2 linked regions of the Allocatelliglobosispora scoriae genome follow. The protein of the gene in region 1 interacts with the protein of each later gene in a pairwise test. Links are inferred from orthologs where the notes say so. Each region holds a gene or a part of one and is shown in the gene's direction. Other genes may lie near its edges.

Region 1 (3,106 bases):
CACGGGTGACATCGTGATGGGACGCCCCGGCGCCTATCCGGCCAACGACGGCAAGGGCTTCTTCGACAAGGTGAAGTCGCTGCTCCCGGCCGATCTGGTGATGGGCAACCTCGAGGAGCCGATCACCGACGACACCGGTACGCGTAAGTGCGCTCCGACCTCGACCAAGTGCCACCAGTTCCGGGTGCCGCCGCACTACGCGAAATACCTGAGCGACGCCGGCTTCATGCTGATGAACCAGGCCAACAACCACGGCAACGACTTCGGCTCGAAGGGTTACTCCAACACCCAGAAGGCGCTGGAGGAGGTCGGGCTGAAGCACACCGGCGCGCCCGACCAGATCACCGTCGTCGACGTCAAGGGCGTCAAGGTGGCGGTCGTCGGGTTCTCGTCGTACGCGTGGAACAACAGCCTCACCAACATCACCTCGGCCAAGAAGGTCGTCGAGAAGGCGGCCGAGAAGGCCGACATCGTGGTGGTCCAGGTGCATATGGGTGCCGAGGGCAGCGGGATGACCCACGTGAAGCCCGGTACCGAGATGTTCCTCGGCGAGAACCGGGGCGACCCGATCAAGTTCTCCCACGCCATGATCGACGCCGGTGCCGACCTCATCGTCGGGCACGGGCCGCACGTGCTGCGGGGCATGGAGTTCTACAAGGGCCGGCTCATCGCGTACAGCCTGGGGAACTTCGCGGGCGGCGGCAGGTCGCTCACGCCCGACGGCCGGCTCGGCTGGGGCGGCGTGCTCAAGGTGACGCTCAAGGCCGACGGCTCCTGGGTCAGCGGCGACTTCCTCTCCTCGATCATGAACAGCGCTGGCATCCCCACGGTCGACTCGAACAAGAAGGGCGCCGGTGCGGTGAGCGACCTGACCAAGGCCGACTTCCCGAAGACCGGCCCGAAGATCGACAAGTCGACCGGGAAGATCACGCCTGCCGATGCCTGACCCGGCCGCTGCGGCGCTGCTGATGGGCGGTGTCGGAGCGGAGGTTTAGAGTTTCGTCCGTGACGGAGACTGAGCTGGCATTGAAACGTCGGGCTCGGCGCATGGCGCGTGAGCTCGAGGTCATCCACCCTGATGCGCACTGCGAGCTCGACCACACCAATGCGCTGGAGCTCGCGGTCGCGACGATCCTCTCCGCGCAGTGCACCGATGCCCGGGTCAACGAGGTGACGCCGGCGCTGTTCCGGCGCTATCCGAAGGCTGCGGACTACGCGGGGGCCGATCGGGGCGAGCTCGAAGCAATGATCAAGCCGACGGGGTTCTTCCGAAACAAGACCAATTCGCTGATCAACCTGGGTGCTGCGTTGGTGGAGCGGTTCGGGGGCGAGGTGCCCGGGCGGCTCGACGATCTGGTGACCCTGCCGGGGATCGGCCGGAAGACCGCGAATGTGATCCTGGGGAACGCGTTCGATGTGCCGGGCATCACGGTGGATACGCATTTCGGGCGATTGGTGAATCGGTGGGGGTGGACTGCCGAGACCGATCCCGTGAAGGTCGAGCACATCGTCGGCGCCCTGATCCCCAAGCGTGACTGGACGATGCTGTCGCACCGGGTGATCTTTCACGGGCGGCGGGTTTGTCACGCTCGGAAGCCTGCGTGTGGTGCTTGCACGTTGGCGCCGTCGTGTCCGTCCTATGGTCTCGGGCCTGTCGGGTTCGCTGAGGCTGCTCGGCTGCTCAAGGGGCCTCGGGTTGCTGAGCTTGCTGCGCTCGCGCTGGGGGATGGTGACGGGGTGGCCGTGGGGGGCGGGGAATGACCCGCTCTGGGCGGTCAGGCTTGATCCCGACGCGGGTCATTCGCCGCCCCCCACGGCGACTCTGGTCGCGGTGGGGTGGGCGCGCGGGAGGTTTTCACAGATTGACGGTGGCACTGGTTGGCTGGGTCTTGGTTTCGGGGGTTGTGGCGGGGTGTTCGCCGTCTGTTGCTGCTTCTGAGCCGCTTGTCACCGGGGCTTTTGAGTCCTGTTCTCCGTTGACTTCCTCCTCGGCTTCGCCTTCGGGGTCGGGGGCACTGCTGCCTGAGTTGCAGTTGCCGTGTTTCGACGGGGGGTCCGTGGTTGACGTGCGGGCCCTGCGGGGGCCGATGGTGATCAACATGTGGGCGTCGTGGTGTGCCCCGTGCCGGGAGGAGCTGCCGGCGTTTGAGAGGTTGGCGCGGAAGACGGGGGCGCCGAAGGTTGTTGGGGTTGTCGACACGTCGACCCGGGCGGCGGCGGTGTCGGTGGCTGAGGACCTGGGGGTGAGTTTTCCGATGCTCTTCGATGACAGGAGCCGGTTCAACTCGGCGATGGCGTTGGGGTTCGTGCCTGCGACGATCTTTGTCGACGAGGCCGGGCGGATCGCCTTCATCTATCGGAGCGTGGCGCTGGATGATGCGTCGCTGGGTGCGCTGGTGGAGAAGTACCTGTGAGCCTGGTCTTGCCGGGGTGGTTCGAGCCGTTGGCGGGGCGGGTCCGGGCGTCGTCGGTTGCGGACTTCACCCGCTTCTCGGTTCCCGAGGGGGGCGGGCGGGCCGCCTCGGTGCTGGTCCTGTTGGGGGAGGGGCCGTCGGGGCCGGACGTGTTGGTGCTGGAGCGGGCGGCGAATATGCGTACGCATGCGGGGCAGCCGGCATTTCCCGGCGGAGCGGCCGACCCGGGCGACGGCGGGCCGGTCGGGACCGCGCTGCGCGAGGCGGCGGAGGAGGTCGGGCTGGACCCGGCGAGCGTGACCGTCGTTGCGGAGCTGCCGCAGCTCTGGATCCCCGTCAGCGACTTCGTCGTGACACCCGTGCTGGCCTGGTGGCACGCGCCGCACCCGGTGACCGCGGTCGACGCCGCCGAGGTGGCGAGCGTCGCGCGGCTGCCGATCTCGGAGCTCGTCGACCCGGCCAATCGGTTCCGGTGCCGCCACCCCAGCGGGTGGACCGGACCGGCCTTCCAGGCGGGCGGGATGCTCGTCTGGGGCTTCACCGCGGGCGTCCTGACGACCCTGCTGGAGATGGGCGGCTGGGCTCGCCCGTGGGACACCTCGCGCATCGAGCCGTTGCCCGTAGGCTAGGGCGATGTCCGTGGTCGACGTGATCCTGTTGGGCCTCATGGTGGTGTTCGCCATCAGTGGCTA
Region 2 (3,595 bases), 1.9 Mb from region 1 along the record:
GCGTAGGTCTCCCCCGCGACGAGCGGGATGTCGTTCTGGCCGATGATCACGTCCCACGGGTTGCTCGTGCTGCCGGGGATGTCGGCGCAGAGCCGACCGCCGCTGGAGTCCAGCGTGATGTTGCCGGTCCCCCACCACGGGGCGTGACCGGAGTCGAAGGTGCCGTTGATGATCTGCTCTGGCGGGTCGGCGTAGGCGGTGCCGGACGCCGTCAGACCGCCCGCGAGCAGGGCGAGCCCGGCCAACGGGACGAGACGGAGGGGTGTGCGCACTGGGGGGTTTCCTCTCGGAAAGGAAGCGGGGTTGCGCGAGTTGATGTTGGGAGCGCTCCCAATCCATCACGACGAATTATTGCCAACTCGTTTCCGGGGTGTCAACCGGCAGAAAGCTCGATTCGACAGATCATTTCGATTCGGTCGAGCCGAGGCGCCCCAGGCTGCCCCGGCACGAAGTTACTGGTCAGTATGCGTGTCGCGAATCGCATCGGGTGCCCGTAAGCGTGACGAGATGCCCCTCCGAGAGGCAGGATGACACCAAACGCAACAGACTTGTAGACCACACAAACGCGAGGGAACGCCTGTGTCCACCGAACGCAAGCGCCCGGTCATCAGCGACGGCCTGCCGAGCCAGCTACCGGACATCGACCCGCAGGAGACTGCCGAGTGGGTCGAATCGCTCGACGGAGTCATCGACGAGCGCGGCGCCAAGAGGGCCCGCTACATCATGCTGAGCCTGCTGGAGCGCGCCCGTGAGCGGCAGGTCGGCGTCCCACCGCTGACCACGACCGACTACATCAACACCATCTCCACCGAGCGGGAGCCCTGGTTCCCCGGCGACGAGGCCGCGGAGCGACGCATCCGCGCGTTCATCCGGTGGAACGCCGCGATGACCGTGCACCGCGCGCAGCGGCCCGGCGTCGGCGTGGGTGGGCACATCTCGACCTACGCGTCGTCGGCCTCGCTCTACGAGGTCGGCTTCAACCACTTCTTCCGGGGGAAGAACCACCCCGGCGGCGGCGACCACATCTTCTTCCAGGGTCACGCCTCCCCCGGTATGTATGCCCGGGCCTTCCTGGAGGGACGCCTCACCGAGCACCAGCTCGACGGCTTCCGCCAGGAGCTCACCCACCCCGGCGGCGGTCTGCCCAGCTACCCGCACCCGCGCCTCATGCCGGACTTCTGGGAGTTCCCGACCGTCTCCATGGGAATCGGCGGCATCAACGCCGTCTACCAGGCGCGGTTCAACCGCTACCTGCACCACCGGGGCATCAAGGACACGTCGCAGCAGCACGTCTGGGCATACCTGGGCGACGGCGAGATGGACGAGCCCGAGTCGCTCAGCGCGATCGGCCTCGCCGCCCGCGAGGAGCTGGACAACCTCACCTTCGTGATCAACTGCAACCTCCAGCGGCTCGACGGGCCGGTCCGGGGCAACGGCAAGGTCATGCAGGAGCTGGAGTCCTACTTCCGCGGTGCCGGGTGGAACGTCATCAAGGTCGTCTGGGGTCGCGAGTGGGACCCGCTGCTCGCCGCCGACACCGACGGTGCGCTGGTCAACCTCATGAACACCACGCCCGACGGTGACTACCAGACCTACAAGGCCGAGTCCGGCGCCTATGTCCGCGAGCACTTCTTCGGGCGCGATCCCCGCACCCGCAAGATGGTCGACCACATGAGCGACGACGAGATCTGGGGCCTCAAGCGGGGCGGCCACGACTACCGCAAGCTCTACGCCGCCTACAAGGCTGCGACCGAGCACACCGGCCAGCCGACCGTCATCCTCGCCAAGACCATCAAGGGCTGGACGCTGGGCTCGCACTTCGAGGGCCGCAACGCCACGCACCAGATGAAGAAGCTGACCCTGGACGACCTCAAGGCCTTCCGCGACCGGCTCTTCCTCGACATCCCGGACTCCGTGCTCGAGGCCAACCCCTACGAGCCGCCCTATTACCACCCGGGCAAGGACAGCGACGAGCTCGCCTACCTGCTCGACCGGCGCAAGGAGCTCGGCGGGTCGCTCCCGTCCCGGCGTACGGTCACCAAGCCGCTGACGCTGCCCGGCGACGACCTCTACAAGGACATGAAGAAGGGCTCGGGCAAGCAGAAGGTCGCCACCACGATGGCCTTCGTCCGCCTGCTCAAGGACCTCATCCGCGACAAGAACATCGGTGCCCGCTGGGTGCCGATCATCCCGGACGAGGCACGCACCTTCGGCATGGACTCGCTCTTCCCGACGCTCAAGATCTACTCCCCGCACGGCCAGACCTACACCTCGGTGGACCGGGAGCTCTTCCTGTCCTACAAGGAGTCGACCGCCGGGCAGATCCTGCACGAGGGCATCAACGAGGCCGGCTCCGTCGCGTCCTTCACGGCTGCGGGCTCGGCGTACGCCACGCACGACGAGCCGATGATCCCGGTCTACATCTTCTACTCGATGTTCGGGTTCCAGCGGACCGCCGACAGCCTCTGGGCCGCCGCCGACCAGATGACCCGGGGCTTCCTGCTCGGTGCCACCGCCGGGCGCACCACGCTCAACGGTGAGGGCCTCCAGCACGAGGACGGTCACTCGCTGCTCATCGCGGCGACCAACCCGGCCGTGGTGACCTACGACCCGGCGTTCGGGTTCGAGATCGCGCACATCATGAAGGACGGCCTCCGCCGGATGTACGGGGACGACCCGGAGAACATCTTCTACTACCTGACGGTCTACAACGAGCCGATCTTCCAGCCGGTCGAGCCCGAGAACGTCGACGTGGAGGGCATGCTCCGGGGGCTCTACCGCTACGCACCCGGCACCGGCAAGGGACCCAAGGCGCACATCCTCGCCTCCGGCACCGGCATGCAGTGGGCCCTGCGGGCCCAGGAGCTGCTCGCACAGGACTGGGGCGTCTCCGCCGACGTCTGGTCCGCGACGAGCTGGACCGAGCTTCGCCGCGACGCCATCGAGGCCGAGGAGCACAACCTGATGCACCCCGAGACGCCGCGGGTGCCCTACATCGAGAGCAAGCTCGCCGATGCCGACGGCCCCAAGGTGGCGGTCTCGGACTGGATGCGGGCCGTGCCGGACCTCATCTCCCGCTGGGTCCCGGGCGACTACACCTCGCTCGGCACGGACGGCTACGGCCGCTCCGACACCCGGGCGGCGCTGCGGCGGCACTTCCACGTGGACGCCGAGTCCATCGTGGTCGCGACGCTGGCGCAGCTCGCCAAGCGCGGTGAGGTGGCCGCGACGGCACCCGCCGACGCCTACCGGAAATACGCGATCGACGACGTCCTCGCCGCTCCGGCGGGCGAGACCGGCGGCGACTCGTAAGCAGCACCGTGCACGACGAGGGGCCCGCGCTGGTGCGCGGGCCCCTCGTGTCATCTGCGCTCACCTCGCGTGATCGCGTTGTTTCCCGGAAACAGCCCCCTCCACCTCGCTCGGAGGGGGCTATTTCCCGGAAGTAATGCGATCAAGCTGCGAGTGCAGCGGCGCGGATGATGCCCAGCGCCTCGTCGACGTGGCTGCGGTGGGTACGGTGGCTCAGCACGCACAGGCGCAGCGCGTAATCGCCGTTGATGCGGGTGCTCGTCAACGCCACCCGGCGGCTCGC

Evidence for each region.
Region 2: the proteins of nth (region 1) and aceE interact in binary tests that used the Escherichia coli proteins (3 or more experiments, as listed by UniProt). The link is inferred for Allocatelliglobosispora scoriae from one-to-one orthologs.

What each region holds. Positions count from the first base shown.
Region 1 is NZ_JACHMN010000002.1:3,802,199-3,805,304, forward strand. The notes cover bases 78-2,868. They hold nth (endonuclease III), read left to right. Parts: upstream 78-975; coding sequence 976-1,761; downstream 1,762-2,868. Other genes in these bases: F4553_RS22935 (CapA family protein), read left to right, coding at 78-946; F4553_RS22945 (TlpA family protein disulfide reductase), read left to right, coding at 1,758-2,414; F4553_RS22950 (NUDIX hydrolase), read left to right, coding at 2,411-2,868. In the rest of the region: more of F4553_RS22935, read left to right, coding at 1-77; more of F4553_RS22950, read left to right, coding at 2,869-3,043; F4553_RS22955 (MarP family serine protease), read left to right, coding at 3,048-3,106. UniProt on the Escherichia coli protein: DNA repair enzyme that has both DNA N-glycosylase activity and AP-lyase activity. The DNA N-glycosylase activity releases various damaged pyrimidines from DNA by cleaving the N-glycosidic bond, leaving an AP (apurinic/apyrimidinic) site.
Region 2 is NZ_JACHMN010000002.1:1,946,217-1,949,811, forward strand. The notes cover bases 233-3,512. They hold aceE (pyruvate dehydrogenase (acetyl-transferring), homodimeric type), read left to right. Parts: upstream 233-579; coding sequence 580-3,312; downstream 3,313-3,512. Other genes in these bases: F4553_RS14430 (glycoside hydrolase family 9 protein), read right to left, coding at 233-272; F4553_RS14440 (pyridoxal phosphate-dependent decarboxylase family protein), read right to left, coding at 3,455-3,512. In the rest of the region: more of F4553_RS14430, read right to left, coding at 1-232; more of F4553_RS14440, read right to left, coding at 3,513-3,595. UniProt on the Escherichia coli protein: Component of the pyruvate dehydrogenase (PDH) complex, that catalyzes the overall conversion of pyruvate to acetyl-CoA and CO(2).